2 regions of the Cupriavidus malaysiensis genome follow, and region 2 is predicted to be linked to the other one. Evidence: riboswitches for the same ligand, from Rfam matches in the RefSeq annotation. Region 2 holds a riboswitch; the other holds the start of a gene.
What was found. Region 2 has a riboswitch for glycine ahead of gcvT (glycine cleavage system aminomethyltransferase GcvT). Riboswitches for the same ligand answer to the same signal wherever they lie in the genome.
Positions count from the first base shown of each region.

Region 1: linked by a shared signal. The riboswitch ahead of BKK80_RS28695 (D-amino acid dehydrogenase) and the one ahead of gcvT (glycine cleavage system aminomethyltransferase GcvT) in region 2 are both predicted to bind glycine.

Region 1 is NZ_CP017755.1:2,062,277-2,077,800, reverse strand. It holds gene hpaI (4-hydroxy-2-oxoheptanedioate aldolase) at 1-539, shown strand, start outside; gene BKK80_RS28720 (Bug family tripartite tricarboxylate transporter substrate binding protein) at 604-1,611, shown strand; gene BKK80_RS28715 (AraC family transcriptional regulator) at 1,768-2,418, opposite strand; gene BKK80_RS28710 (Crp/Fnr family transcriptional regulator) at 2,508-3,227, opposite strand; gene BKK80_RS28705 (acyl-CoA synthetase) at 3,433-5,070, shown strand; gene BKK80_RS28700 (M20/M25/M40 family metallo-hydrolase) at 5,199-6,659, shown strand; gene BKK80_RS28695 (D-amino acid dehydrogenase) at 6,730-8,037, opposite strand; glycine riboswitch at 8,087-8,210, opposite strand; gene BKK80_RS28690 (sigma-54-dependent Fis family transcriptional regulator) at 8,631-10,610, shown strand; gene BKK80_RS28685 (aldehyde dehydrogenase family protein) at 11,163-12,581, shown strand; gene BKK80_RS28680 (transporter) at 12,691-13,599, shown strand; gene BKK80_RS28675 (PQQ-dependent dehydrogenase, methanol/ethanol family) at 13,668-15,524, shown strand, end outside.
Region 2 is NZ_CP017754.1:100,011-115,534, reverse strand. It holds gene BKK80_RS00560 (DUF421 domain-containing protein) at 5-541, opposite strand; gene gcvP (aminomethyl-transferring glycine dehydrogenase) at 605-3,532, opposite strand; gene gcvH (glycine cleavage system protein GcvH) at 3,625-4,005, opposite strand; gene gcvT (glycine cleavage system aminomethyltransferase GcvT) at 4,106-5,233, opposite strand; glycine riboswitch at 5,330-5,467, opposite strand; glycine riboswitch at 5,489-5,577, opposite strand; gene BKK80_RS00540 (glycine zipper 2TM domain-containing protein) at 5,636-5,878, opposite strand; gene BKK80_RS00535 (UvrD-helicase domain-containing protein) at 6,191-8,284, shown strand; gene BKK80_RS00530 (hypothetical protein) at 8,591-9,163, opposite strand; gene BKK80_RS00525 (response regulator) at 9,425-10,159, shown strand; gene BKK80_RS00520 (ATP-binding protein) at 10,198-11,334, shown strand; gene hemN (oxygen-independent coproporphyrinogen III oxidase) at 11,566-13,083, shown strand; gene BKK80_RS00510 (c-type cytochrome) at 13,296-14,159, opposite strand; tRNA gene BKK80_RS00505 (tRNA-Arg) at 14,520-14,595, shown strand; gene ppk2 (polyphosphate kinase 2) at 14,870-15,524, shown strand, end outside.

The DNA.
Region 1 (15,524 bases), on a different replicon from region 2:
CGCTGCTGGTGCCGATGGTGCAGACCGGCGAGGAAGCGGCCGCCGCCGTGGCCGCCACGCGCTACCCGCCGCAGGGCGTGCGCGGCGTCGGCGCCGCGCTGGCGCGCGCCTCGCGCTGGAACCGCGTGCCCGGCTACCTGGCGCGCGCCAACGAAGAGATGTGCGTGCTGGTGCAGGTGGAGACGCGCGCCGGGCTGGACAACCTGGATGGCATCCTCGCCACCGAGGGCGTCGATGGCGTCTTCATCGGCCCCTCCGACCTCAGCGCCGACTTCGGCCACCTGGGCAACCCCGGCCACCCCGAGGTGCTGCAGGCCATCGCCGATGCCATCGCGCGCATCCGCGCCGCCGGCAAGGCGGCCGGCATCCTCAGCGGCGACGCGGCGCAGTCGCGCCGCTACATGGACCTCGGCACGCGCTTCACCGCCGTCGGCGTGGACACCACCGTGCTGGCCCGCGGCGCCGAGGCGCTGGCCGCGCAGTTCAAGGCGGCGCCGCCCGCCGCCGCCGCCGGAGCGGCACAGGACAAGACCTACTGACGCCCGCCCTGCCGCGCCAGGGGCCAAGACACAGAACAACGCCCTATTCCAAGGAGACACGACCATGCCGGCAGCACAGCGCCAGCGCCATTTCCCTTCCCGCCGCCGCGCCAGGCTCGGCACGCTCGCCCTGGTGGCCGGCCTCGGCCTCGGCCTCGGCGGCATCACGGCCGCGCGGGCCGAGCCGCCCGCGCGCTGGGTGGTGCCCTACAGCGCGGGGGGCGGCAGCGACCTCGCCACCCGCATCGTCGCGCAGAAGATCTCGCCGGTGCTGCAGCAGAACATCGTGGTGGACAACAAGCCGGGCGGCGCCACCATCCTGGCCGCGCAGGACGTGGCGCGCGCCAAGGCGGACGGCGCCACGCTGCTGACGGCGGGGCAGGGCACGCTGGTGCTCAACCCCGCGCTCTATCCCAAGCTGCCCTATGACGCCAAGGCCGACTTCACCCTGGTGACGCCGCTGGTGCGGCTGCCGGTGGTGCTGGTCACCAGCCCGCGCGTGCCGGCCCATACCCTGGCCGAATTCATCCAGTGGCTGAAAGCGGACGGCGGCAAGGCCACCTACGCCTCGGTCGGCACCGGCAGCCCGCACCACCTGAGCGCCCAGCTGATGCTCGACCGTCTCAAGGCACAGGCCGTGCACGTGCCCTACAAGGGCACGCCGCCGGCACTGCAGGACCTCGCCGGCAACCAGGTCGACTTCATGATGGCCGACCTGTCCGCCGCCGCGCCGCTGATCCGCGCCGGCCGCATCCGCGCCATCGCGCTGCCCGCCGAGCAGCGCGCCGCGGTGCTGCCCAACGTGCCGACCTTCGCCGAGGCCGGCCTGGCGGACTTCACCGCCTTCGCCTGGCAAGGCGTGGTGGTGCCGGCCGGCACGCCGTCCGCCACGGTCGACAAGCTGAACGCCGCCATCGTCGCCGCGCTCAAGGACCCGGCGGTCGTCAAGCAGATGCAGGATCTCGGCCTGGAGCCGATGGGCGACAGCCGCGCCGGCTTCGCCGCCTTCGTCGGGCGCGAACAGGCCAAGTGGGGCGCGCTGATCCGGGCGCACCATATCACGCTGGAGTAGGGGGCAGGCGGGCCGGGCTGGCGCCTCCGTGGCGGGCATGCGTGATGGGGCTCACGTTGACGGACCTTGCCTGCGCCCGCGTGCACCGCTGGCGACGACCGGAGGAGGGCGCCGGATTTTCCGGCCGCCGCTGAGCCGTTCCGCCGCTGCGCCGCCTCAGGCGGCGGCCGGATGCCAGCCCGGCAGCGTGCGCGCGGCCGCCGGCGCGCCGGGCGCCGCCAGCAGGCAGGCGGGGTGCATGCCGTGCAGGTTGGCGCAGGCGTTGGCCAGCGTGGCGGCGTCGCGCAGGCCGGCTGCCTGGGCCAGGCGGCCGAGGCCGGCCGGCGTGGCGGTGTCGGGCGGCAGCCCCGGCACCGCCAGCGCATAGAGCGCGTGCGCCACGCGCTGCTCGCGCAGCAGGGCGTGCAGTGCCTCGCCCTCGGCGAACAGCCGCGCGCGCACCAGGCGCGGCGCCACGTGCCAGCGTTCGGCGGCCAGCGTGGCGTTCCAGGCCAGGCGGGGCTGCAGGAAGATCGCATGGGCCAGCGCGCGTGACCAGTATTTTTCCTGCCCGCCCGCCAGCAGCATGCGCGGGCAGGCCTGGTCGGGCACCGCGGTCAGCGTCAGCTCCACCGGCCGGCCGGGGCCGGCCTGCAGGTCGCAGTCGAAGTGGGCGAAGGCGGGGACCACGAAGGGATCGCCGGGCCGGACCTCGCGCCGCGCATTGGCATCGCGCAGCCGTGCCACGCCGCGCACGGCTTCCACGCGCACGGCGAAGGGGAAGCGCAGCCGGCTCAGGCGAAGTTCGGAGGGGATCTGGAAGGCCATGACGGGTCGGGAAGCCGGCGCGCTTCAGGCGCGCCGTGCCGGCATTGTATGCCGGCCGCGCGGTAGAGAGCTCATAGCACTCATAGCGCTCATAGCGCTGACAGCCCGAAGCGGCGCAACTGCTCGAGGTCGGTCACGCGGATGCTCTGGTAGGACAGGTCGACCATGCCGTCGGCGGCCAGGCGGCGCAGGGCCTGGTTGACGCGCTGGCGGGACAGGCCCGTGAGCAGGCCGATTTCCTCCTGCGACAGTTCCAGCACGGCGCTGGTGCGGGGATACAGCGCCGGATGGAAGAGCTGGGCGATGGCCTGGGCGACGCGCGCGTCGGCGCCCAGCAGGCGGTCGTTCTGCACCATGGCGATGAACTGCCCCATGCGTTCGTTGAGCTGGCGCACCACGAAGGAGGCGAAGGGCAGGCTTTCGCCGAGCAGCGTATGGAATACATCGTCCGGCACCAGCAGCACGCGTGAATCGCGGATGGCGATCACGTCGTAGCGGCGCGGTTCGCGCTTGAGCACGCTGCCTTCGCCGCACCAGCCGCCGGCCGGTACGCCGGAGAAGGTGCAGCCGCGGCCATCGGCGGTATAGACCGCCAGCTTGATCAGGCCGGTGTCGGCGCCGATCCAGTAGCGCGAGGTCTCGCCGCGGCGGGCGATGTAGGCGCCTGCCGCGTAGTCCTGCACCAGGGTCTGCCGTGCCGCCAGGGCCTGGTGGTGCGGCGCCAGCGCGTCGAACCACGCATGGCCGGCGAGCACGGCGGCGGCCTGCGGGGCAGGGCCGGGGTCGGCGGACGGGGGCTCGGTGGTCATGGCGGCAGGCGGCGGCAGGCGGAAAGCGGCTGGCAAGGCGGTGGCGGCGACAGGACGGCGGAAGCGCTGGAAGCGGCGGAATGCGGCGCGCGCGGCGCACTGTCATCCAGGCGACAGTGCGGCGGCGTGTGCGATGATAGCCTTGCAGCGCAAAAAGTAACAGCGCCGGGCGCGGTCCGCGCCGGCGCACGTGGAGACTCCAAGCATGCCGACCGACTTCGAGACGGGCCTGGGCAAGAACCCGGCCAATTTCGTTCCCCTCACTCCCATCGACTTCATCGCCCGCGCTGCCGAAGTGTATGGCGACCGGCTCGCCATCGTGCACGGCCCGGTGCGGCAGAACTGGCGCGACACCTACGCGCGCACCCGCCGCCTGGCCAGCGCGCTGGCCGCGGCCGGGGTGGGCAAGGGGGACACCGTGGCGGCGCTGCTGCCCAACACCCCGGCCATGATCGAGGCCCATTTCGGCGTGCCGATGGCGGGCGCGGTGCTCAATGCGCTCAATATCCGCCTGGACGCCGCCAACCTGCTGTTCATGCTGCGCCACGGCGAGGCGCGCGTGCTGCTGGCCGACACCGAGTTCGCCGACGTGGCGCGCCAGATGGCGCTGGAAGTGCCCGGCCTGAAGGTGATCGCCGTGCATGACGCGCTCGGCCCCGTGCCGGCCCAGCCCTTCGGCGAGACCGACTACGAGAGCTTCCTCGCCGGCGGCGACCCGGAATACGCCTGGCGCCTGCCGGACGACGAGTGGGATGCCATTGCCCTGAACTACACCTCGGGCACCACCGGCGACCCGAAGGGCGTGGTCTACCACCACCGCGGCGCGGCCATCAACGCGGTCTCCAACATCCTCGAATGGGACATGCCCAAGCATGCCGTCTACCTGTGGACGCTGCCGCTGTTCCATTGCAACGGCTGGTGCTTCCCGTGGACGGTGGCGGCCCGCGCCGGGGTCAACGTCTGCCTGCGCAAGTTCGAGCCCAAGCTGGTCTTCGACCTGATGCGCGATGAAGGCGTGACTCACTACTGCGCCGCGCCCATCGTCCATACCGCCCTGGTCAACGCGCCGGCGGCCTGGCGCGAAGGGCTGCGCGGGCCGGTGCGCGGCATGGTGGCGGGCGCGCCGCCGCCGGCCGCGGTGCTGGCGCAGATGGAGGCCATGGGCTTCGACCTGACCCACGTCTACGGCCTGACCGAGGTCTACGGCCCGGCCGCGGTGTGCGCCGAGCAGGACAGCTGGACGGCGCTGTCGCAGGAAGAACGTGCGGTGATGAAGGCCCGCCAGGGCGTGCGCTACCACCTGCAGTCGCAGGTGGCGGTGCTGGATCCCGACACCATGGAGCCGGTGCCGGCCGACGGCGAGACCATCGGCGAGATCATGTTCCGCGGCAATATCTGCATGAAGGGCTATCTCAAGAACGAGAAGGCCTCGCGCGAAGCCTTCGCCGGCGGCTGGTTCCACACCGGCGACCTGGGCGTGTGCATGCCTGACGGCTACGTCAAGATCAAGGACCGCAGCAAGGACATCATCATCTCCGGCGGCGAGAACATCTCCTCGGTCGAGGTCGAAGACGCGCTGTACCGCCATCCCGCGGTGCTGGCGGCGGCGGTGGTCGCCCAGCCCGACGCCAAGTGGGGCGAGACGCCATGCGCCTTCGTCGAGCTGAAGGAAGGCGCGAGCGTCACCGCCGAGGAACTGATGGCGCACTGCCGCTCGCTGCTGGCGGGCTTCAAGGTACCCAAGGCGGTCTATTTCGGGCCGCTGCCCAAGACCTCGACCGGGAAGATCCAGAAGTTCGAGCTGCGCCGCAAGGTCAAGTCGGACTCGGCCATCGACGTCTGATGCCCGCGGCCTGAGGCCCCAACCCTGGCCGCGGCGTTCCGCGGCCGTGCGTCCCGTGCGCGGGCGGCGCTGTGCGACAATGCCTCGCACCGGCCGCCTGCGCCGCTTCCCACCTGCCAGGACGCACCATGACCACCGACACGGCTGCACCGACCCGCGCGCCCGACAGCGCCGCGCTGCGCGACTTCGTCGAGCGCAAGTGGAACGACGAGATCGTCCCCGCGCTGACCGACTACATCGGCATTCCCGCCAAGAGTCCTGCCTTCGACGCCGACTGGGCCCGCCACGGCCACCTGGAGCGCGTCGTCGCCGATGCCGCCGCCTGGGTCGAGCGCCAGCCGGTGCGCGGCCTCAAGCTGGAAGTGATCCGCCTGCCCGGGCGCACGCCGCTGCTCTATTTCGAGACGCCCGCCACGCGTTCGGGCAGCAGCGAGACCATCGTGCTGTACGGCCACCTCGACAAGCAGCCCGAGTTCGACGGCTGGCGCCGCGACCTCGGCCCCTGGACGCCCAAGATGGAGGACGGGCGCCTCTACGGCCGCGGCGGCGCCGACGACGGTTATGCCGTCTACGCCAGCATCGCGGCGCTGGCCGCGCTCGATGCGCAGGGCGTGGAGCGCCCGCGCTGCGTGGGCCTGATCGAGACCTGCGAGGAATCCGGCAGCTATGACCTGCTGCCGTATGTGGACGCGCTGCGCCAGCGCCTGGGGCGGGTCGGCCTGGTGGTCTGCCTGGATTCCGGCGCCGGCAACTACGACCAGCTGTGGCTGACCACCTCGCTGCGCGGCCTGGTGGTGGGCGACCTCGAAGTGGAGGTGCTGGAGGAGGGCATCCACTCGGGCTCCTATGGCGGCATCGCGCCGTCCAGCTTCCGCGTGATGCGCCAGTTGTTCGAGCGCCTGGAGGATGCCGCCACCGGCAATATCCTGCCCGACGCCTTCCATTGCCCGGTTCCGGCCGACCGCCTGCGCGAGACCGAGGCGGCCGCGCGCATCCTCGGCGAGGCGGTATGGAAGGGCATGCCCTGGTCGTGCGGCCAGGACGGCCGGCCGGTGCTGCCGGTGGTGGCCGATCCGCAGGAAGTGCTGCTCAACGCCAACTGGCGGCCCTCGCTGTCGGTCACCGGCGCCGCCGGCCTGCCGTCGCTGGCGGATGCCGGCAATGTGCTGCGCCCGCGCACGGCCTTCAAGCTGTCGCTGCGCTTGCCGCCGCTGGTCGACGCTGCGCGGGCGGCGGCCGATCTCAAGGCCCTGCTCGAACTGGACCCGCCCTACAACGCCAAGGTCACCTTCAAGCCCGCCGCCGGCGCGGCCAACGGCTGGAACGCGCCCGGCCTGGCGCCCTGGCTGGAACAGGCCATGAACACGGCCTCGCGCACCCACTTCGGCCATGACCTGGCCTATATCGGCCAGGGCGGCACCATCCCCTTGATGAACACATTGCAGGCCGGCTTCCCGTCGGCGCAGTTCATGGTGTGCGGCGTGCTGGGGCCGAAGTCCAATGCCCACGGTCCCAACGAGTTCCTGCACGTGCCCTACGCGCGCAAGCTGACGGCGGCCGTCGCCGAGGTGATCGCGGCGGCGCCCTGAGACGCCCTCCCGTCGCCCGCTTCCTGCCACAAGCCTTCGGGCGACGGATAGACAGCGTTTGCGCCGGCGCTCAGCGCGCGCTGGCGCCGGTGGCCGCCACCGCTGCCACGCGCCGCTGGGGCAGGGCGCCGCTGAAGGCGAAGTCCACCTCCGGGGCGCGGCCGCTGATGATGTCGGCGATGGCGCGCCCGGAGCCGCAGCCATGCGTCCAGCCCAGCGTGCCGTGGCCGGTGTTCAGGTAGAGCCCCGCCACGCTGCTGGCGCCGATGTACGGCACGTTGCCCGGCGTGGCCGGGCGCAGTCCGGTCCAGTAGCGCGCCAGTTCCGGGCGGCTCATGCCCGGGAAGATCTCCAGCGTGCGGCGCACGATGGCTTCGCAGCGCAGCGGATTGAGTTCCATCGCATAGCCGTTAAGCTCCGCCGTGCCGGCGATGCGCAGGCGGTCGCCGAAGCGGGAGAAGACCAGCTTGTACTCGTCGTCGGTCAGGCTGACGCTGGGCGCCCGTTCCGCATCGAGCACCGGCAGCGTCGCCGAGTAGCCCTTGGCGGGATAGATATCGAGCTTGATCCCCAGCGGCCGCGCCAGCAGCGGGCTGAAGCTGCCCAGCGCCAGCACGTAGGCATCGGCGCTTTCGAGCTGGTAGGCGCCGCTGTCGTCGGCATATTCCACCGCCCGCATGCCGCCGCCGTCGGCATGCAGCCGCTGCACGCGCACGCCGTAGCGGAAGCGCACGCCGGCCGCCTCGCAACGCGCCGCCAGCGCGGTGGTGAAGCGGTGCACGTCGCCCGACTCGTCCGCGCTGGTGTAGGTGGCGCCGGCCAGGCGCGGCGCGATGGCGGCCAGCGCCGGTTCGATGCGCACCACTTCGTCGGCACCGATGACCTGGCGTTCGCAGCCGAGCTCGCGCATGATGCGGGCCGGCTCGATGGCGGCATCGAACTCCTTGGCGCTGGTGTAGAAGTGGAGGATGCCGCGGCTGAGGTGGTCGTACTCGATGCCTGTTTCGGCGCGCAGCGCCTGCAGGCTGGCGCGGCTGTAGGTGCCCAGGTTGAGCAGCTGGATCATGTTGTGGGTGGAGCGGCGCGCCGAGCATTCGCGCAGGAACTTCAGGCCCCAGGACCACTGTGCGGGATCGGCGCGCAGGCGGAACAGCAGCGGCGCATCCTCCTTGCCCAGCCAGCGCAGCAGTTTCCACGGCGCGGCGGGATTGGCCCAGGGTTCGGCATGGCTGACGGAGATCTGGCCGCCGTTGCCGAAGCTGGTTTCGCGCGCCGCGCCGGCATTGCGTTCGAGCACCACCACTTCGTGGCCAGCCTTGGCGAGATACCAGGCCGAGGCCACGCCGATCACGCCCGCGCCCATCACGATGACTTTCATTTCTCTGGCTCCAGGAAAGCAAAAAGGGGCAGGCGTGCGGTGTCGCACGCCTGCCCCCACTGTCCTTTTGCCTGAGAGATTCGCCTGGTCCACCCGGACTTCGGCTTGCCCCTTCGGCGGCCGCCGGCGCTGGTGTCTGCCAGCCTGCCGCGACGCTCTCCAGTTGGTTCGGTATCCAGTCTGTTGCACCTGAGCGTTTCGGGGGTACGCCTTCGGTAGGAGCGGCACCGGCAGCCTGCCGGGATGCTCCGTTCTCCTGGAACGCGCACCATAGCATGGGCCTGAGCCGGGCGGCAAGCCCCCGCGCCGGGTGGCGCGGGCAGCACGCCGGGCGAGGCGGGGCGGGCGCGGCGGCGGCCGGTGTGCGGACGCTGTGCCGACCCGCTTGTCTCATCCTGAGACACCGCGTGGATCGAAGCGAGACGGTGGCCGCACGCGCCGCGCCGGCGGCCTCGGGGAAAACGAGCAGGCGCGCGCCGGCGCGCTTGAAATCGCCCGGGGCCTCACCTAAAGTCATCCACCACCCGGGCGCCGCCCCGCGCGATGCGCGCCGCCGGGCACAACATAACAAGCCGCACGGAGACAGCCCCCCAATGAGGCAAGCCGCAGACAGCCTTCCCCTCGACGTGCGCACCGCGCGGCGCCAGTTCTTCGACGGCCGGCTGGTGCCGCCCGGCACCATCCCCGAGCGCATCGCCAGTTCCTGGCAGCGTGCCGCCACCTACGGGCTGCGCCCGGGCGACCGCGCGCTCGGCACCAACTTCGTCACGCACAGCCAGTTGCGCCGGCTCGAAGCGGAGCACCAGGCCCTGATCGCCTGCGCCGAAGAGGATATGGCGATCCTGGCGGGCGCGTTTCCGTCGCGCCACTGGCTGGTGTTCTGCACCAACGCCGAAGGCGTGATCGTCAGTTCCACCGTGCAGGGGGGCGCCGGGCCGTCGCAGGCGCGCGCGCTGGTGGGCGGCAAGCGCGTCAGCGAGGCGGCGCTGGGCACCAATGCGCCGGCCTGCGTGCTGAGCGAAGGCGGCCTGCCGATCGAGATCCGCCGCGGCGAGCACTATCTCGAAGAACTGATCGACGTGGTCTGCGCGGCGGCGCCCATCCATGATCCGCACGACAGGCTGGTCGGCGTGCTGGATATCACGGGCTTCGGCATCGACCTGCCGGCCTACGCGCTCAGCCGCGTGCAGGCCGCCGCCATGTCGATCGAGAACCGCATGTACGCCGGCATGGCCGGCTGCCGCATCCTGCGCCTGCACCACGATCCGCGCATGCTGGGCACGCCCGCCGAAGGCATCGTCGCCATTTCGCGCGACGACGTGATCGTCGCGGCCAACCGCGCGGCGCGCCAGATGCTGGGGCGGCCGGGCGGGACCTGGGCGCCGCGCGCGCTCGACGAGGTCTTTGCCGGCGGGCTGCGCGCTGCGGCCGCCGGCGCGGCGGGCGCGGCGACGCTGAACGGACGTGGGGGCGAGCGCTATTTCGTCGCGCTGGAGCCTGCGCCGGCTCCAACACGGGCGCAGGCCGCGACGCCGGGCGCGGGCGCGCCACGGCCATCCACGCCGGCGGCCGCCGGCGCGGCGCAGGGTTGCGTGCTGGCCGACGCCAGGCTGGCGCGGCTGTTCGGCAAGGCGGCCACGGTCCTGCGCGAGCAGGTGCCGGTGATCCTGCTGGGCGAAACCGGCACCGGCAAGAGCATGCTGGCACGCGCGCTGCACGAGGCCAGCCGGCCGGGCCGCGCCTTCGTCTCGCTCAATTGCTCGGCGATCCCGGAAGGGCTGGCCGAAGCCGAGCTGTTCGGCTATGAGGAGGGCGCCTTCACCGGCGGCCGCAAGGGCGGCAGCATCGGCAAGATCGAGCAGGCCAGCCACGGCACCCTGTTCCTGGACGAGATCGGCGACATGCCGCTGGCGCTGCAGGCGCGCCTGCTGAGCGTGCTGCAGGATCGCAGCGTGACGCGCGTGGGCGGCCATCGCGCGATCCCGGTGGACATCTCGGTGATCTGTGCCACCCATCGCGACCTGCCGGCGCTGGTGCGCGCCGGCGCCTTCCGCGAGGACCTGCTGTACCGCCTGAACGGCCTCTCGGTGCAGGTGCCGGCCTTGCGCGAGCGCACCGACCTGGCCGAACTGATCCAGGCGCAGGTCGACGCGCTCGCCGGCGGGCGGCGCAAGCGTCTCGATGCGGACGTGATGGCATTGCTGATGGCGCATGCCTGGCCGGGCAACGTGCGCGAACTGCACCAGGCCCTGCGCGCGGCGCTGGCGCTGTCCGGCGGCGGCGAGACGGTGGGGCGCGAGCACTTCGACGAGACCTGGCTGGCGCAGGCGGCCGCGCTGGCCGTGGCGCCGCCCGTCGCGCACCTGCAGGCCGGCATGCCGGCCGCGCCAGGCGCTGCCACCGCTGCTGCCGCTGCGGTCCCGGCGCGCTCCACCATGCTGGCCGACCTGGAAAGCGAGACGATCGAGCGCACGCTGTCGGAGCTGGGCGGCAACCGCGCGCAGGCGGCGCGCGTGCTCGGCATCTCGCGCGCCACGCTGTACCGCAAGCTGGCGCGGCTGCAGCGCGGCTGAGCGAACGCGCCAGGTGAGCGCGCGCCGGCGTGCCCCGGCGTGCCTTGCGCCGGCCGCGCACGCAGCGTGCATCTCGCACATCCAGCATCCAGCATCCAGCATCCAGCATCCAGCGCATCCAGCGCATCCAGCGCGGCCGTCCTGTCCTCTTCGCCGCTCCTCAGCGGCTTTCCGTTTCCCCCGTCCCCTGCCGATGCCAGTGCCACGTGCCCACCGCAGGCAAGGCACGCGGCTGCCTGTCTCACCGGCGCGAGACAGTGCCCGCTCCTGAGACACCACGGCTGTCGCCGGTGTCTCAAGTCGCGCCGCCGCGCAGGGCATCTCCACGGCGCGGCGTGCGCGCAGCCCCTTCCAGCCGCCTGGCGCCGCGTGTGCCAGGGCAGGCGGCGCGGCAGGCACGCGCTTTGCATTGTGCTCGGGGCGTGGGTGGCCGCGTGCCGTCCCGTCGTTCAGGGCCGCACAGGTCCTCACCGAACAACAGCTCGATAGCTCGATAGCTCAATAGCTCAATCACTCGGCAGCACAAGAAAGAACCAACGAGGAGACCAGGACATGAAAGACATCGCAGGATTGCTGATCGGCGGCAAGCTGGTGCGCGGCAGCGCGGAACTCGAGGTGGTCAATCCCGCCACCGGCGAGGTGTTCACCACCGTGTCGCGCGCCACGGAGCACGAGGCCAATGCGGCCGTGGCGGCAGCCAAGGCGGCCCAGCCGGCCTGGGCCGCGCTCGGCCTGGAGGCGCGCCGCGCGCTGCTGCTGCGCTTCGCCGACGGCCTCGAGGCCAATGCGGAGGACCTTGCCGCGACGCTGGTGCTGGAGCAGGGCAAGCCGCTCGCCGAGGCACGCCAGGAACTGGCGTTCGCGCAGGCCTTCGTGCGCCACATCGCCGGCCTGAGCCTGCCGGTATCCGTGGTGCAGGACGATGCCACCCATCGCATCGAGGTCCATCACCGGCCGCTGGGCGTGGTGGCGGCGATCGCCGCCTGGAACTTCCCGGTGCTGATCGCCGCCTACAAGATCGCGCCGGCGCTGCTGATGGGCAATACGGTGGTGCTCAAGCCCGCGCCGACCACGCCGGTGGCGTCGCTGCAGCTCGGCGCCATGGCCGCCGACATCTTCCCGCCGGGCGTGCTCAACGTGATCACCGACCGCAATGACCTGGGCAGCCTGCTGACCTCCCACCCCGATGTGGCCAAGGTCTCGTTCACGGGCTCCACCGCGACCGGGAAGAAGGTCATGGAGAGCGCCGGGCCGCGCCTGAAGCGCATCACGCTGGAGCTGGGCGGCAACGACGGTGCCATCGTGCTGGACGACGCCGACGTCGCCGAGGTCGCCCCGCGCATCTTCGGCAGCGCCTTCTACAACTGCGGGCAGGTCTGCCTGGCGCTCAAGCGCCTGTACGTGCACGCCTCGCAGTACGACCGCATGTGCGAGGCGCTGGCCGAGCTGGCCAGCCAGGCGGTGGTGGGCAACGGCGCCGATGCCGGTGTCACCATCGGCCCGCTGCAGAACGCCATGCAGTTCGACAAGGCGGGCCGCTTTCTCGCCGCCGCGCGGCGCGATGGCCGCATCCTCGCCGGCGGGGCGCCGCTCAAGGGCGGCGGCTATTTCGTCGCGCCCACCATCGTGCGCGACCTGCCTGACCACAATGCGCTGGTCGCCGAGGAGCAGTTCGCCCCCATCCTGCCGGTGCTGAAGTACGAGCAGATCGACGAGGCGGTGGCCCGCGTCAATGCCTCGCCCTACGGCCTGGGCGGCTCGGTGTGGTCGGCCAGCGAGGACCGCGCGAGCGAGGTGGCGCGCCGCCTCGACGTCGGCACCGCGTGGGTCAACCACCACCTGCATTTCGGCCCGCACATCCCGCTGGTGGGCGCCAAGGAATCCGGTATCGGCGTCGAGTTCGGCACCGAAGGGCTGGCCGAGTTCGCCCAGCTCAGCGTGCTCAACATCGCCCACCGCCAGGTCGGCTGAGCCTGCCGCACGTACGCACGTATGCACGCGCGCGACGCCGCGCGCGTGCCCGCAGCCGCCGCAGCGCGGCGACCAAGACAACGAAAAAGAAGAGAGAAACGGAGGAAACATGAAGCCTGGACAGACGACCCCCGGTCGCCTGCGGCGACGGCTGCGCGCCGTCGCCACCTCGGCCGCCGTGGCGCTGGCCTGCGCGGCCATGCCGGCGCACGCCATCGACGTGGATGCCGGCGACTACACCGCGCTGCCGGCCGGCACCAACCTCGGCCTGCTGTACTACCAGCACGCCGAGCGCGACAAGGTCTATGCCGGCGGCACGCAGGTCGCGGGCGGCAGGTTGAACTCGGACATCGGCATCCTGCGCTATGTGCATTTCATGGACATCGGCGGCTTCACCGTCGATCCGCAGATCCTGCTGCCCTTCGGCGGCCTGCGCGGCAGCAAGGACCTGAGCGCGCTCGGCAGCGGCGCCGGTGTCGCCGATCCCATCCTGGCCGCCACCGTCTGGCTGCTGAACCAGCCCGAGCAGAAGCGCTATTTCGGCATCACCCCCTTCCTCTATGTGCCGGTCGGCAGCTACGACAAGAGCCGGGCGCTGAACCTGGGCGAGAACCGCTGGAAATTCGCCCTGCAGGCCGGCTATATCACGCCGCTGGTGGGCCGCTTCACGCTCGACCTGGTCGCCGACGTGACCTTCTACGGCGCCAACGGCCAGTTCGGCGCGAACTCGGCCCGGCTGACCCAGGATCCGCTGTTCCAGGGCCAGGCGTGGCTGCGCTACGCCGTCACCGACAGCCTGGACCTGCGCGGCGGCCTGTCCTATGCGGCCGGTGGCGAGAGCAAGGTGGATGGGGTGTCGCGCAACGACCGCACCAATACCTCGAAATTCTCGATCGGCGCGGCGTGGTTCCCCAGCCCGACGCTGCAGCTGCTGGCGACCTACGGCCAGGACATCGCGGTGCGCAACGGGCCAATGGAAGGCAGCCGCGTCAACCTGCGGCTGCTCAAGGTGTTCTGAGCCGCGGCCAGCGACAGGAAGCACGGCGACAAGAAGCAACCCGACAAGGACAATATATGGAGACGACCATGAAGGATTCGACAGGCAAGGCCGATGGCGCACGGATGGCGCGCCGCGGGATGACGGCGGCACTGGCGGCGGCACTGACGGCAGGCGCTTTGCTGCCGGCGCTGGCGGGCGCGGCGGGCGGCGCGCAGGACAGCGCCGGCCCGGGCGTGGCGCGCCTGCGCGCCATCACGGCACGCGTGGACGGCGCGAGCATCCAGGCCAACGCGGCGCGCACGGCGGACTGGCCGTCCTATGGGCTGGATTACGGCGAGACCCGCTTCAGCAAGCTGGACCAGATCAACACGGGCAATGCCAAGGAGCTGGGCCTGGCCTGGAGCTACGACCTGGAGTCGACGCGCGGGGTCGAGGCCACGCCGATCGTGGTCGACGGCGTCATGTACGTGTCGGCGCCCTGGAGCGTCGTGCATGCGGTGGACGCGCGCAGCGGCCGGCGCTTGTGGACCTATGATCCGCAGGTGCCGCGCCGGCTCGGCTACAAGGGCTGCTGCGACGTGGTCAACCGCGGCGTGGCGCTGTACCAGGGCAAGGTCTACGTTGGCACCTTCGACGGCCGCCTGGTCGCCATCGATGCCGCCACCGGCAAGAGAGTGTGGGAGCGCGACACCATCGCCGACCACCGCCATTCCTACACCATCACCGGCGCGCCGCGCGTGGTCAAGGGCAAGGTCATCATCGGCAACGGTGGCGCGGAGTACGGCGCGCGCGGCTATGTCACCGCCTACGACGCCGCCACCGGCGCGCAGAAGTGGCGCTGGTTCACGGTGCCCGGCGACCCGGCCAGGCCCTACGAGAACGAGGCGATGGCGAAGGCCGCCAAGACCTGGGACCCGAGCGGCAAGTACTGGGTCAACGGCGGCGGCGGCACGGTCTGGAACAGCATGGCCTTCGATCCCGGCCTGAACCTGCTCTATATCGGCACCGGCAACGGCGGGCCGTGGAGCCGCAAGCAGCGCAGCCCCAAGGGTGGCGACAACCTCTACCTGGCGTCGATCGTCGCGCTCGATCCCGACACCGGCAAGTACGTGTGGCACTACCAGGAGACGCCGGGGGACAACGCCGACTACACCTCGACCCAGGACATCATCCTGGCCGACCTGAAGATCGACGGGCAGCCGCGCAAGGTCATCCTGCACGCGCCCAAGAACGGTTTCTTCTTCGTCATCGACCGCACCAACGGCAAGTTCATCTCGGCCAGGAACTTCGTCGACGTCAACTGGGCCAGCGGCTACGACCAGGACGGGCGGCCCATCGAGACGCCGCTGTTCGACACCTCGGGCAAGCCGGTGGACGCGGTGCCCGGGCCGTTCGGCGCGCACAACTGGCACGCCATGTCGTTCAACCCGCAGCTGGGCCTGGCCTATATTCCGGCCCAGCACGTGCCGCTCACGCTGGCCGACGACAAGCGCTGGGAGCACAACCAGAAGGACTCGGCCGAGGCGCACAGCGGCGTGGGCTGGAATCTCGGCATGCTGGTCAACGAGGCGCCGCCGGCCAGCAAGCCATTCGGCCGCCTGATCGCCTGGGACCCGGTGCGGCAGAAGGCCGCCTGGCAGCAGGACTATGCCAGCCCGTGGAACGGCGGCACGCTGACCACGGCCGGCAAGCTGGTGTTCCAGGGCACCGCCGACGGCCGCTTCATCGCCTACGACGCGGCCACGGGGGAGAAGCTGTGGCAGGCGCCCACCGGCACCGGCGTGGTGGCGCCGCCCGTCACCTATCTCGTCGACGGCAAGCAGTACGTGTCGGTGGCGGTGGGCTGGGGCGGCGTGTTCGGGCTGAGCGCGCGTGCCACCGACCGCCAGGCGCCGGGCACGGTGTACACCTTCGCCCTCGGCGGCAAGGCCAAGGCACCGGAG
Region 2 (15,524 bases):
CGCCTCAGACCGTGTCGTCGTCCGCCGCGCCCTGGTGCCACAGCGAGCCGGCGGCCTCGCGCGGCGTCGCCGGCGCTTCCCGGTGCACCAGCACGCTGATGCTGCCGTCGGTTTCCAGGATGGCCACGTGCACGTCGCCGAGGCGCTCGCAGCCGGCGCGGCGCAGCGCCTTGTGCAGGTCGTCGCGGGTGATGCGCTCGCGCTGCATGAGTTCATGGTAGACCCGCCCGTCGTGGACGAGTACCTCGGGCCGGCCCTCGGCCACCCGCTCGAAGCGGCGGCTGCGCGCCGTCAGCGTGGCCAGCAGCAGGTTGGCCGCAACCAGCGTGACGGCCAGGATCAGCCCCGCCGTGACCGAGTTGTCGCCGGCGTTCATGGCGTTCTGCACCGCGTTGGACAGCACCAGCAGGAGTACCAGGTCGAAGGGCGTGAGCTGCCCGATCTGGCGCTTGCCGGTCACGCGCAGCAGTACCAGCACGCTGCCGTAGACGATCAGCCCGCGCAGCACGAACTCCCACCAGGGAGCACTCAGGTTCCACATCGCGACTCCTGACTCCGGATTCCTGCGTGGGGCCGGGCCGGAGCCGGCTCCGGCCCCGGCCGTTCAGTCCTGCGCGTACTCGCCGATGGGTACGCAGCTGCAGAACAGGTTGCGGTCGCCGTACACGTTGTCGGCACGGCCGACCGGCGGCCAGTACTTCTGCGTGCGCAGCGACGCCAGCGGGTAGGCCGCTTCCTCGCGCGTGTACCGGTGGGGCCAGGCGTCGGCAGTCACCACCGCGGCGGTGTGCGGGGCGTGCTTGAGCGGGTTGTCCTCGCGGTCGAAGCTGCCGTCTTCCACGCGCGCGATCTCCTTGCGGATGGCGATCATCGCGTCGATGAAGCGGTCCAGCTCGTGCAGCGCTTCGCTTTCGGTCGGCTCGATCATCAGCGTGCCCGGCACCGGGAAGCTCATCGTCGGCGCGTGGAAGCCGTAGTCCATCAGGCGCTTGGCCACGTCCTCGTTGCTGATGCCGGTGATTTTCTGCAGCGGACGCAGGTCCAGGATGCACTCGTGCGCCACCAGGCCGTGCTGGCCCGTGTACAGCACCGGGTAGTGGGGCGACAGGCGCTTGGCGACGTAGTTGGCGGCGAGGATGGCATTCTCGGTGGCGGCGGTCAGGCCGGCCGAGCCCATCATGGCGACGTACATCCACGAGATCGGCAGGATGCTGGCCGAGCCGAATGGCGCGGCGGACACGCCGCCGATGCCGTTGTCGTCGCGGCGGTAGCCCACGCTGTCCTGGTTGGGCAGGAAGTCCGCCAGGTGCGCGCCGACCGCCACCGGGCCCACGCCAGGGCCGCCGCCGCCGTGCGGGATGCAGAAGGTCTTGTGCAGGTTCAGGTGCGAGACGTCGCCGCCGAACTGTCCAGGCGCGGCAGTACCGACCATGGCGTTCATGTTGGCGCCGTCCACGTAGACCTGGCCGCCGTGGCGGTGCACGATCTCGCAGATCTGCTGCACGCCCTGCTCGAACACGCCGTGCGTGGACGGGTAGGTGATCATGATGGCCGCCAGGTTGCTGCTGTGCTGCTCGGCCTTCTTCGCCAGGTCGTCCAGGTCGACGTTGCCGTTCTCGTCGCAGGCCACCACCACCACCTTCATGCCGGCCATCTGCGCCGACGCCGGGTTGGTGCCGTGCGCCGAGGACGGGATCAGGCAGATGTCGCGGTGGCTCTCGCCGCGGCTGGCATGGTAGGCGTGGATGATCAGCAGGCCGGCGTACTCGCCCTGCGAGCCGGCGTTCGGCTGCAGGCTGACGGCGGCATAGCCGGTGGCGGCGCACAGCATCGCCTCGAGCTGGTCGATCATCTCGCGGTAACCGACGGTCTGGTCCAGCGGCGCGAACGGGTGGATACGGCTGAACTCGGGCCACGTCACCGGGATCATCTCGCTGGTGGCGTTCAGCTTCATCGTGCACGAGCCCAGCGGGATCATGGTGCGGTCGAGCGCGAGGTCCTTGTCGGCCAGCATGCGCAGGTAGCGCAGCATCTCGTGCTCGGCGTGGTGCGTGTTGAACACCGGGTGCGTCAGGTAGGCGCTCTGGCGGGCCAGGCCGTCGGGGAAGGCGTCCTGCGCCGCGGCCTCGATGGCATCGAAGGCGAGCGAGGCCGGCAGGGGCTTGCCATGCGAGAAGATCTCCCACAGCGCGATGACGTCCTCGCGCGTGGCGGTCTCGTCGAGCGATACGCCGACGCGGGTGGCGCCGGCATGGCGCAGGTTGATGCCGCGCGCGCTGGCGGCGGCATGGATGGCCTCGGTGTTGAAGCCGGTCTCGAGCGTCAGTGTGTCGAAGAAGGTGGCATTGGCGCGCGCGAAGCCAAGTGCTTCCAGGCCGGCGGCCAGCGTCGCCGTCAGGCGGTGCACGCGCTGCGCGATGCGCTTGAGGCCGGCCGGGCCGTGGTAGACCGCGTACATCGAGGCCATCACCGCCAGCAGTACCTGCGCGGTGCAGATGTTCGAAGTGGCTTTCTCGCGGCGGATGTGCTGCTCGCGCGTCTGCAGGGCCAGGCGGTAGGCCTTGTTGCCTTGCGCGTCGACGGTCACGCCGACCAGGCGGCCCGGCATCGAGCGCTTGAACGCGTCCTTGACCGCCATGTAGCCGGCGTGCGGGCCGCCGAAGCCGAGCGGCACGCCGAAACGCTGCGAGTTGCCCACCGCGACGTCGGCACCCCATTCGCCGGGCGCGGCCAGCAGGGTCAGCGCGAGCAGGTCGGCGGCGGCCACCACCAGGCCGCCGGCGGCATGCACGGCGTCGGCGATGGCGCGGTAGTCATTGACGTCGCCGTTGACGCCGGGATATTGCAGCAGCACGCCGAAGGCATGCGCACCCGCGGCCTCGGCGGCGGGGCCGACCTTGACCTCGATGCCGAGCGGCTTGGCGCGCGTGCGTACCACTTCCAGCGTCTGCGGCAGCACGTCGTCGGCGACGTAGAAGGTCTGCGAGGCATGCTTGTTGACGCGCTGCAGCAGCGTCATCGCCTCGGCGGCGGCGGTGCCCTCGTCCAGCATCGAGGCATTGGCGATGTCGAGGCCGGTCAGGTCGGTGACCATCTGCTGGAAGTTCAGCATCGCTTCCAGGCGGCCCTGCGAGATCTCGGGCTGGTAGGGCGTGTAAGCGGTGTACCAGGCCGGGTTCTCGAAGATATTGCGCAACACCACGGCGGGTGTATGCGTGTCGTAGTAGCCCTGGCCGATGAAGCTCTTGAACACCTTGTTCTTGCCGGCGAGGGCGCGCAGCCTGGCCAGCGCGGCTTCCTCGCTGAGCGGCTCGGCGAACTCGCCCAGCGGCAGCGGGTCGCGGCGGCGGATGGCGGCGGGGATCACGGCGTCGATCAGCGCGGCGCGGCTGTCGTAGCCGAGCACCTTCAGCATGTGCTGTTGTTCGGCGGCGTCGGGGCCGATGTGGCGTCCGGCGAAGGCGTCGCGCGCCTCCAGTTCGGCCAGCGTGGGACGGGCGTGGGCGGCGTTCATGGGCAGCGGGGCATTCATGGCAGGGGTCTCGTCAGGCGCGGCGCCGGTGGTCGGCCGGCCGCCGCGCGGTCGTTCGGTCTCGGCGGCCCCGTCGCCGGGGCCGCGCGGCGTCAGGCGCCGACGCTGGCCTTGTAGGCGTCGGCCGACATCAGGCCGTTGACGTCGTCGGCGTTGGCCGGCTTCAGCTTGAACAGCCAGGCCTCGAAGGCGTTGGCGTTGACGCTCTCCGGCTCGGCGCTGGCGGCGTCGTTGATGGCGATGACCTCGCCGGCCACCGGCGCGTAGATGTCGGAGGCGGCCTTGACCGACTCGACCACGGCCAGCGCGTCGCCGGCGCCGACGCTGCGGCCCACTTCGGGCAGCTCGAGGAAGACGATGTCGCCCAGCGCGTCCTGCGCATGGTCCGTGATGCCGATGGTCAGCGTGCCGTCGGCTTCGACGCGCACCCACTCATGCGACTCGGTGTACTTGAGTTCGGGGGGGAAGTTCATGTGGATTCTCCGGATTCGGTTGGTTCGTCTGTTCTGGGCGCGCCCGCGCGCGGGCGCGCCATGACCGTTGGCTCTTGACCTTGTTTGACCGTTGCGAGCGTCAGCTCACGAGTGCCTTGCCATTGCGCACAAACGGCAGTTTAACCACAGTCGCCGCCAGCTTGCGGCCGCGGATCTCCACTTCGACGCTGTCGCCGGGTTGCGCGCCCAGCGGCAGGCGGGCGAAGGCGATCGAAAGGGACAGGGTCGGGCTGAAGGTGCCGCTGGTGGTCTCGCCGTTGCCGGCGGGCGTGACGACGGTCTGGTGGGCGCGCAGCACGCCGCCCTTGTCGCGCAGGACCAGGCCGGCGAAGGCGGCCTTCTGGCCGTCGGCCAGCAGGGCGGCCTTGCCGGTGAAGTCGCGTTCGCTCTGCAGGTCGACGGTCCAGGCCAGGCCCGCATCCAGCGGCGAAGTGTGGATATCCATGTCCTGTCCATACAGGTTCATGCCCGCTTCCAGGCGCAGCGTGTCGCGCGCGCCCAGGCCGGCCGGGCGCACGCCGGCGGCATCCAGCTTTTCCCACACCGCGGCGACGTTGTCGGCCGGCACCACCAGCTCGAAGCCGTCCTCGCCGGTGTAGCCGGTGCGTGCGACCATGATTTCGCCGATGGCCGGGTCCTGTACCACGAGGGCGTTGAAGGGCTTGAGCGCTTCGCTCGGCTGGGTGCTGGGGAAGGCGCCCCATACCTTGGCGCGCGCGTTCGGGCCCTGCACCGCGACGATGGCCAGCGGCGCCACGCCCGCGGGGGCGTTGTCGGCGCGCCGCGGCGTGATCGCGACTCCGCTGCCGGTGGCGGCATTGCGGGCGCGGATCCATTCGATATCGGTGGGTGCGGTGCTGGCGTTGACCACCAGGCGGAAGCGGTCTTCGGCGAAGAAGTAGACGATCAGGTCGTCGATGACGTGGCCCTTGTCGTCGAGCATGCAGGAGTAGAGCGCCTTGCCCGGCGTCTGCAGCTTGTCCACGTTGTTGGCCAGCAGGCCGCGCAGGAAGGCGCGCACGTGGGGACCGGCGAGGTCGACCACGCACATGTGGGAGACGTCGAACATGCCGGCGTCGCTGCGCACGGCGTGGTGTTCCTCGATCTGGGAGCCGTAGTTGACCGGCATGTCCCAGCCGCCGAAGTCGACCATGCGGGCGCCGAGGGCGCGGTGGATGGCATTGAGGGGCGTGGCCTGGAGCGTCATGGGTTCCTCGGGGACGGATCTCTGCGGTTGCGAAAACGAAAAAAGGGCCATCCGCCGCATGGCTCGCGCGCGTCGTGCTGCGAATCCGCTGCGGCGGATGACCCCTCTGTCCTCGATACCTGAGAGATTACAGGGTGGCTCCTGGCGGAACCGGGCCCTGCGCGCCCCTTCGGTGGACACGCTCACCGTCATTCATGCGAACGATGGCGGGTGTCGCTCTCCAGAGTACGGCGTGCATCGTGTGCATATTGCCCGCCGATCCGACCAGTCCATGGTGCCTGAGAGTTTTCGGGTGATACCCCTTCGGCGGCGCGATGCCTCGCGCGCTCTCCCGGCCGGATGCGCGCAATGTACGGGACGCCCCCCGCTTTGTCAACGCGCCCCGGGCCGGCGGGGCAGGGCTCACCGGCCCCTGCGGTTCGGGGTGGTGACGTTGCCGATGACACCGCCCACGGCCGCGCCGCCGACGGTGCCCAGCGCATCGCCGCCAGTCAGCACTGCACCCCCGACCGCGCCGATACCGGCGCCGATGGCGGTGTTGCGCTGCTTGGGCGACATGTCCGCGCAGCCGGCGAACGCCACCAGCGTGGTGCTGATCAGGATGGCCTTGGCCAGGGCCGGACGTGCTCGCTTCTGTGTTCGCATAGGACAGCTCCCATGTGATGATGAGGCCACACCTGGTTGAAGCAGTGTTGGAGCAGCCGTCATACAAGCTCTCTATCCTTCTTAGAGACCGCCATCCGGGACGCGATCCCGGCCATTACTTTTCATTACAGAGCATTACGGCGCGTTACATGACGGCCGGGGACAAAGGCCTCGTCGAGCAGCCTGGCCTGGCGGCGGCGCGTGTTAACATCCTTCGCTTGCACGGTGCCGAGGCGCGCCGGATCCTGCACACGCCGCACCGCATCCGCGGCCCGGCCGTTCCCGTCACACATCCACGCTGTCTTCCCGCGCATGACCCACGGACTCAATCCCGCCCAATCCGAAGCTGTCCGCTATCTCGATGGTCCCTGCCTGGTACTGGCCGGCGCCGGCTCGGGCAAGACCAGGGTGATCACGCAGAAGATCGCCCACCTGATCGAGGACAAGGGCTTCGAGCCCCGCCACATCGCCGCCGTCACCTTCACCAACAAGGCGGCGAAGGAGATGCAGGAGCGCATCGGCAAGCTGATGGAAGGCAAGACCACGCGCGAAGGCAAGCGTCTGCCGCTCAAGCAGCTGACGGTCTGTACCTTCCACTCGCTCGGCGTGCAGATCCTGCGCGCCGAGGCCGAGCACGTGGGCCTGAAGCCGCAGTTCTCGATCATGGACTCGGACGATTGCTTCGGGCTGGTGCAGGAACAGCTCGGCACCACCGACAAGAAGCTGATCCGCAGCGTGCAGGGCACGATCTCGCTGTGGAAGAACGGCATGGTCGATCCCGAAGCGGCCATCGCGCAGGCCGCCGATGCCGACCAGCACCAGGCCGCGCTGGTCTACCGCAACTACGTGGCCACGCTGCATGCCTACCAGGCGGTGGATTTCGACGACCTGATCCGCCTGCCGGCCGAACTGTTCGCGCGCGACGAGACGGTGCGCCTGAAGTGGCAGAACCGCCTGCGCTACTTCCTGGTCGACGAGTACCAGGACACCAATGCCTGCCAGTACCAGCTGCTCAAGCTGCTGGCGGGTGGCTCGCACCTGCGCGCGCCGGCCTTCACCGCGGTCGGCGACGATGACCAGGCCATCTACGGCTGGCGCGGCGCCACGCTCGACAACCTGCGCCTGCTGCAGACCGATTTCCCCGACCTGAAAGTGATCAAGCTGGAGCAGAACTACCGCTCCACGGTGCGCATCCTCGAAGCGGCCAACGCCGTCATCGCCAACAATCCGAAGCTGTTCGACAAGAAGTTGTGGAGCGAGCACGGCATGGGCGACCCGGTCGCCATCAACCCGATGAACGACGAGGAGCATGAGGCGGAGTCCGTGGTGTTCCGCCTGTCGGCCCACAAGTTCGAGCGCCGCGCGCAGTTCCGCGACTATGCCATCCTGTACCGCGGCAATCACCAGGCACGCCTGTTCGAGCAGATCCTGCGCCGCGAACGCATTCCCTATGTACTGTCGGGCGGGCAGAGCTTCTTCGACAAGGCGGAAATCAAGGACATCTGCGCCTACCTGCGCCTGATCGCCAATCCGGACGACGACCCTGCTTTCATCCGCGCCATCACCACGCCGCGGCGCGGCGTCGGCAATACCACATTGGAGGTGCTGGGCACCTTCGCCGGCCAGGCCAAGGTCTCGCTGTTCGAGGCGGCCATGATGGGCGGCATCGAAGGCAAGCTGCAGCCGCGCCAGCTGGAGCCGCTGCGCGTGTTCTGCGAGTCGATGGTGCGGCTGGCCGCGCGCGCCGCCAAAGACCCGGCCACGCAGGTGCTCGACGACCTGATGGAAGGCATCCACTACGAGGCCTACCTCTACGACACCTTCGACGAGCGCCAGGCACAGTCCAGGTGGACCACCACGCTGGAATTCCTCGATTGGCTCAAGCGCAAGGGCACCAAGCCCGAGGGTGGCGACGGCACGGGCGAGGCCACTGGCTACGACACCGCCGACGGCTTCGGCGACGAGGGCAAGAACCTGCTCGAGCTGACACAGACGGTGGCGCTGATGAGCATGCTCGAGGGCCGCGAAGAAGATCCCGACGCGGTGCGGCTGTCGACGTTGCATGCCTCCAAGGGCCTGGAGTACCCGCATGTGTTCCTGGTCGGCGTGGAGGAGGGCATCCTGCCCCATTGCCGCGAGGACGAGGACATGAGCGACGAGAAGGTCGAGGAAGAGCGCCGCCTGATGTACGTCGGCATCACGCGTGCCCAGCGCAGCCTGCACATCAGCTGGTGCAAGAAGCGCAAGCGCGCGCGCGACACCTATTCCTGCCAGCCGTCGCGCTTCATCGGTGAAATGAAGCTGGAAGAGGCGCCGGCGCCCAAGGACACGGCCCCGGCCATGAGCCCCAAGGACCGCCTGGCCGGACTCAAGGCGCTGCTCGGTAACGGAAAGGCCGGGGTCTGATACAAAGTCGATACATAGGGATACGAGATAGACAAGACCGGCCCCGGCGCGCCGACTAGGATCACCCCCGTCCGCGGCCTTGTGCTGCGGGTACCGTGCGGGGCTTAACCCTTCTGTCCTGCGCGGTCGGGCATGCGTGCCCGGTTCTTCCCTGTTTGACGCCCCCGGCCCAAAGCGCGGGGGCGTTCTTTTATCCACATTCCGGTCACCGCCGATCGCTGCACGCCGCGGCGCCACGCATGCAGCAGCCAGGTCGGCAGGGTGCAGCGAGGCGTGGCACGCGCGCCGCGATACTCCCGGCAGCGCTCAGTGCGGCGGCCCGTCGAAGCCGGGGCCCGCCTGGTCCCTGCCTTCCGGCCCGCCGGGACGGCCCATCTCCAGCTCGTGCATGCCATGCATCGGCGGCATCAGGCCCAGCCAGTGCGCCACCTGGGGCATCGCGCGCAAGCGGCGCCGCTGGGACGCATCGAGGCTCTCATCCAGCGCCAGCCAGCGTTCATCGACCGCGCGGCGGTCCTTCTCCAGCGCATCGTGCAGCCGCTCCATCGCCTGGACGCGCGGGCGCAGCGGTGCGCTGCCGTCGCGCATGCCCTCGGGGTCGCCGCTTTCACGCAGGAAGCGCGCGCGCAGCTCCAGCGCATGGGCGTGTGCTTCACGCGTGGCGGACTCGGCGGCCTGCCACAGCGCGTTCTGCGCGGCATTCAGGCCGAGTGCCTCGCGCGGTGCAAGGTTCGGCCCGGGCCGGGCGGGTGGATCGGACGAGGCGTTCTGCAGCGCATGGGCCGGCAAGGCCAGCGAGCAGGCGCCGCCGAGCACGGCAAGGCTGAGGAGGAAGCGGACGCGGCGCAGCGCGTCCCGAAGGCGGGTCGGGCGTGTCATGGTTTGGCTCCGTGAACAACGAAGGATGTCGGCCCCGGATGGCAGGGTCGCGAACAAGCGGCGCATGGCCGACTTTTTCGATGGTATGCCCCGATTTCGTGCCCAGCTTGAGCACTTGGTCACGCCGCCGACGCTTGCTTGTACAGACAGGTTCGGCCCTGGCTTTCGTCTGTATCGGTGTGGATACAAAGCGGCCAAAGCCAGAGTATGCTGTGCTGCTACAGTGAGCGCTGCGGCGGATGCCGCCTTGCCGACATGAGAATGGAATCCACCGCTACCGCCTCCGCTCCGCTGCAACTACTTGTCGTCGACGACGATACCCAGATCCGCACCATGCTGGCCGACTACCTGTCGACCTTCGGCATGGCGGCCGACGGTGCCGAGGGCGGTGCCGCCATGCGCGCCGCGATGGCCGGCAAGACCTATGACCTGGTCATTCTCGACCTGTCGCTGCCAGGCGAGAACGGCCTGGCGCTGTGCCGCGAGATCCGCGAGCAGAGCGACACGCCGGTGATCATGCTGACGGCGCGCGCCGAACTGGCGGACCGCGTGGTCGGCCTGGAGGTCGGCGCGGACGACTACGTCACCAAGCCCTTCGAGATGCGCGAGCTGGTGGCGCGCATCCACACCGTGCTGCGCCGCAGCCAGGGCGGGCAGCGCCGTCCGGCCGCCGCCGCCGGGCACGAACTGCGCTTCGGCGCCTGGCGGCTCAACACCACGCTGCGCCAGCTGGTCGACGGCGAGGATACGGTGGTGCCGCTGTCCAATGCCGAATTCCGCCTGCTGCTGACCTTCATCGAACATCCGCACCGCGTGCTCGACCGCGAGCTGCTGATCAACCAGGCGCGCGGCCGCGACCTGGACGTGTTCGACCGCAGCATCGACCTGCTGGTGTCGCGCCTGCGCCAGAAGCTGCGCGACGATCCGCGCGATCCGGTGCTGATCCGCACCGTGCGCGGCGAGGGCTACGTCTTCACCGCCAACGTGGAAAGCTGAACGTGCGTCTTCGCGGTCCGCTGGCGCGCTACGACACCATGTTCGTGCGCCTGTTCCTGGTGATGGCCACCATCATGCTGGCCGTGCACCTGCTCGGCATCACGGTCATCGAGAGCATTTTCCCGCGCCCCGGCCTGGAGCGCCACGACACCACCGCCGCCGGCGCGCGCCACGCCACCCCCGGCCAGCCCTCCGGCGCGATGCCGCCGGGCCCGCCGGGGCTGGAGGCAGGGCGCATGCCACCGCCGCCGCCCGATGATCTGTTCGCCGCCGACCTGCCGCCACCGCCGATGCCACCCCACGGGCCGCCGCGGCGGCTGCACGGCTGGTGGCCGCCGCGCCCGGGCCTGCTGCTGCAGCTTGCCGCCATCGTCGCCGCCTCCTGGGTGGGTGCCCGCCTGCTGGCGCGGCCGATCCAGCAGTTGGCCAGCGGCGCGGGCCGCCTGGCGCAGGACGTCAATGCACCGCAGCTCGACGAGGATACCGGCCCGGTCGAGGCGCGCGCCGCAGCGGTGGCGTTCAACCACATGCAGCAGCGCATCCGCACGCAGATGGGGCAGCAGTCGCGCTTCCTCGCCGCCGTATCGCACGACCTGCGCACGCCGCTGACGCGCATGAGCCTGCGCATCGAGCGCGTCGACGACCGCGACGTGCGCTACCGCCTGCGCCAGGACCTGGCCGAGATGAACGGCCTGATCGACTCCACCCTGTACTACCTGCGCGACCGCGACAGCGGCGAGCCGCGCCAGCGGGTCGACATCCTGGCCCTGCTGCACGCCATCGTCGACGACGCCGCCGAACTCGGCCAGGACGTCAGGCTGGACGGCCAGGCGGCGCCGCTGCTGGCCTATCCGGCCGAACTGCGCCGCGCCGTGGTCAATCTGATCGAGAATGCGCACCGCTATGGCGGCGCCGCGCAGATCCGCCTGACCGACGCGCCCGAGCGCGTGGTGATCGACGTCTGCGACGACGGCCCCGGCATTCCGCACGAGGAGTTGCCGCGTGTACTGGAGCCGTTCTACCGTGTGGAGTCCTCGCGCAGCCGCGCCACCGGCGGTGTCGGCATGGGCCTGTCGATCGCGGCCGACATCGTGGCGCGCCACGGCGGCGAGCTGAGCCTGGCCAACCGCCCCGAAGGCGGTTTGCGCGTGCGCATGGTGCTGCCGCGCGTCTGACGCGGGCTGAGGTGTGTTTGAGGTGCCTCCGAGTGCGCCTGCGCTCTCGGGAACGCCGGAAGGCCTGGCGCCAGGGGCGTCGAAGGCGGCACGCGACGCCAGCGTGGCAGTCGACACCGCTCGGCGACGGCCGTCCCGCCGTCGCCGCCAGCGCTTGACGCCGGTCAAGCCCCCCGCGCCGCGCCGGGACTAGCATGGGCCATCAGCAATCCGTCCGCCGAGGGCGCCCCCATGTCCGCTCCCACCTCACGCCTCACACCCGCCTCACCCATTACACCCGCCGCGCGGACGCTCGACCGCGACGCGCTGACAGGTTTCCGCGCGCTCGCCGGCCGCATCGACGGCAACGGCCCGCGCTACACCTCCTATCCGACCGCCGACCGCTTCCATGACGGCATCGGCGAGGCCGACTACCGCACGGCGCTGGCCGACAGCAGCCGCGGGGCGTCCGCGCCGGTTCTGCCAACGGGTTCGCCGCTCTCGCTCTACGTGCACGTGCCGTTCTGCGAGAACATCTGCTACTACTGCGGCTGCAACAAGATCATCACGCGCGACCATGGGCGCAGCGCGCGCTACGTCGACTACCTCGCGCGTGAGGCCGCCCAGGTGGCGCAGGCGCTGGGCGCGCGCCGCCAGGTGCTGCAGTCGCACTGGGGCGGCGGCACGCCGACCTTTCTCGACGAAGACGAGATGCGCCGTGTGATGGCCGCGCTGCAGGAGCACTTCGAACTGTCCGCCTACGGCGAGCACTCCATCGAGATCGACCCGCGCGTGGTGGATGATGCGCGCATGGCCCTGCTGGCCGAACTGGGTTTCAACCGCATCAGCCTGGGCGTGCAGGACTTCGATCCCGAGGTGCAGCGCGCCATCCACCGCGAGCAGTCCGTGGCGCAGACGCGCGCCGTGGTCGATGCCGCGCGCCGCCTCGGCATGCGCTCCATCAGCATGGACCTGATCTACGGCCTGCCGCACCAGGACGCGCGGCGCTTCGCCGTGACCATCGAGCGCGTGCTGGAGATGCGGCCCGAGCGGCTCTCGGTCTACAGCTATGCGCACCTGCCGCATGTGTTCAAGCCGCAGCGCCGCATCGACGAAGCGGCGCTGCCGGCGCCGGCCGAAAAGCTCGAGATCCTGGTCGCCACCATCGAGAAACTGAGCGCCGCCGGCTACGTCTACATCGGCATGGACCATTTCGCCTTGCCCGGCGACGACCTCGCCGTGGCGCAGCGCGAGGGCAAGCTGCAACGCAACTTCCAGGGCTATTCGACGCACGCCGGCTACGACCAGGTCGGACTCGGCGTGTCGGCGATCGGCGCGGTGGCCGGACGCTACGTGCAGAACGCGCGCACGCTGGACGACTACTACGCCGCGCTCGACGCCGGCCGGTTGCCGGTGATCCGCGGTTTCCACATGTCCGCCGACGATCACCTGCGGCGCGAGATCATCGGCGCGCTGATGTGCAACGGCGTGCTCGACAGCGCTGCGCTGGCGGCACGCCACGGCATCGATTTCGCAGCCGCCTTCGCCACCGAACTGGCGGACCTGGAGCGCCTGGCCGCCGACGGCCTGGTGGACTGCCGGCCCGGCCGCATCGAGGTGACACCGCTCGGGCGCCTGCTGGTGCGCCGCGTGGCGATGGTATTCGACCGCCACCTGCGCGAAGACGCCGCACGCCGGCGCGCGCTGGCCGGCGAGGCCGCCAACGAAGCGGTAGCGGCCCCGCTGGTGCGCTACTCGCGGGTGGTGTAGCGGGGGCCGGGCGGCGCGCTGCGCCCCCGGCGGCCGCCTGCGCAGGGTTGGCGGCCGGCGTAGTGTGCGGATCGGCCGGACGATTGACCGCACAGAAGGGAAGCAGCAACAGAAGGAAAGCAGCAGGACAAAGCAAAAAGCCCGCGGCATGCCGCGGGCTTTTTCTACTGCGTCGACTGCGCCGGCCGGAACCGCGTCCGGCCGTGCGGAGCTTACTTCGCGGCGGCCGCCATGTAGTCGGCCGCGGCCAGCACGTCGGCATCGGGGCCGGCATAGCCACCCTTCGGCGGCATCACGCCCTTGCCCTTCAGCGCATAGTTGTGCACCACGTCCATGCCTTCCTTCAGGCGCGGCGCCCAGGCCGCCTTGTCGCCGAACTTCGGCGCACCGGCCACGCCGGCCGCATGGCAGGCGGCGCAGACCTGCTCGTAGACCTTCTTGCCGGTATCGGCCGACGCCGCGGCCGGTGCAGCGGCGGCGGCAGGCGCGGGGGCAGCCGCCGGAGCCGGGGCGGCCGCAGCGGTCTCGGCCGCCGGCGCGGAAGCCGCGGCGGTTGCAGCCGCCGGTGCCGCCGGCTCGGGGAACTTGGCGCCGCCCGCATCGGCCATGTAGACCACGGCACGGCCCAGTTCGTAGTCGCTGTAGTCGTCCGGCGTGGTGCCGGCGCGCGCCTGCATCGCGCCCTTGCCGTGCAGCACCGAATTCAGCAGCCCGTCGAAGCCCTGGCCGATGCGCGGGGCCCAGTCGCCGGCGGTGCCGTACTTGGGCGCACCCGCCGCGCCGGTCGCGTGGCAGGCGGAGCAGACTTCCTTGTAGACCTGTTCGCCGGTCTTGTAGACGCGCGGCGCGTTGGCATCCTTCAGCTCGAGCGAAGCGACCGGCTTGATGCGGTCGATCACCGCTTCGGTGGCGTCCGTCGCGCCAGCGCCTTCCTTGGCGCCATGGCCGACGAAGTTGACCAGCAGGATGATGACCAGGATCGGCACCAGGAACGCGGCGATGACTACCGCGATCAACTGCTTGGGCGTCTTGATGGGAGACTCGTGTTCGTCGTGTGGTTGTTGGACGTCGCTCATGCTGAACTCTCGTTTTTTGCAGGAAACCTGTCTGGCCGCATGCGTTCAGTTCTGATCGGCTCGGCCTCGTTCTTCTGGCGCCACGATTCGCGCGCGACGGTCGAGCCAGCGATGAGCCGTGGTTCTCCTCCCGCCGGCGCCACCGCGACGGCTGCGGCGCACCAAGTGGATACGAAGCAGCCCCGTCCTTGCACAAATAGCTAGCGATTATAGCGGCGTTGCCTGATTCGGGGCGGCAAAAGCGACGGCTGCGTGACCTGGCTCAAAGTGCCGGGTGTGCACCGATTGGACGATCCCGGGCAAACAGGGTATGCTATGCGCCTTTCCGGCGGAGGCTGTCGCCTTCGCCACCTGCTCCGCGCGCCCGTAGCTCAATGGATAGAGTACTGCCCTCCGAAGGCAGGGGTTGCTGGTTCGATCCCAGCCGGGCGCGCCACCGCCGCTTTCCGCTTTTCCGCATCGACTCCCCCTGGTATTGCCGCCGGCACGTCCATAATGTGCCGAAGAGTTCGCTCGCATGCTGCCGATGCCTTCGTTCGCCGCGAGTGATGCACCGGCCTCCCGCCCGACCCGGGTGCCCTCCAAGTGTCGCGGGGCGGCTCAGGGGTTACCGCGGCGACGCCGGCGCTATGCTTCAGGATCATCGCGCCGCCCATGCCCGGCACCGACAGGCCGCCGGGACAGGCCGACCACAGACCAGGAGGACGACCATGGCAAGCCAGTCCGATCAGGACACCACCGCAGTCACGCCGGACCAGACCACTGCAGGCAAGCCGAAGCTGGGCGCCAAGGCCTACGACAAGGAGCTCTTCCGCATGCACGTGGAGCTGGTCAAGCTGCAGCGCTGGGTGCAGCAGACGGGCGCCAAGGTCTGCGTGCTGTTCGAGGGCCGGGACGGCGCGGGCAAGGGCGGGACCATCAAGGCCATCACCGAGCGCGTCAGTCCGCGCGTGTTCCGCGTGGTGGCCCTGCCTGCACCCACGGAGCGCGAGCGCACGCAGATGTACGTGCAGCGCTACCTCCCGCATATGCCGGCCGGTGGCGAGGTCGTCATTTTCGACCGCAGCTGGTACAACCGGGCCGGCGTCGAGCGGGTGATGGGGTTCTGCACGGAGCAAGAGGTCGAGAGTTTCCTGCGCGACGTGCCGCTGGTGGAAAAGGCGATCATCGATGCGGGCATCATCCTGGTCAAATACTGGCTGGAAATCAGCCAGGCCGAGCAGACCCGGCGCCTGCAATCGCGCATCGACGACGGGCGCAAGCTGTGGAAGCTGTCCGACATGGACCTGCAGTCGTATCGCCGCTGGTACGACTATTCGCGTGCCCGCGACGCGATGTTCGATGCCTCCCACAGCGCCCATGCGC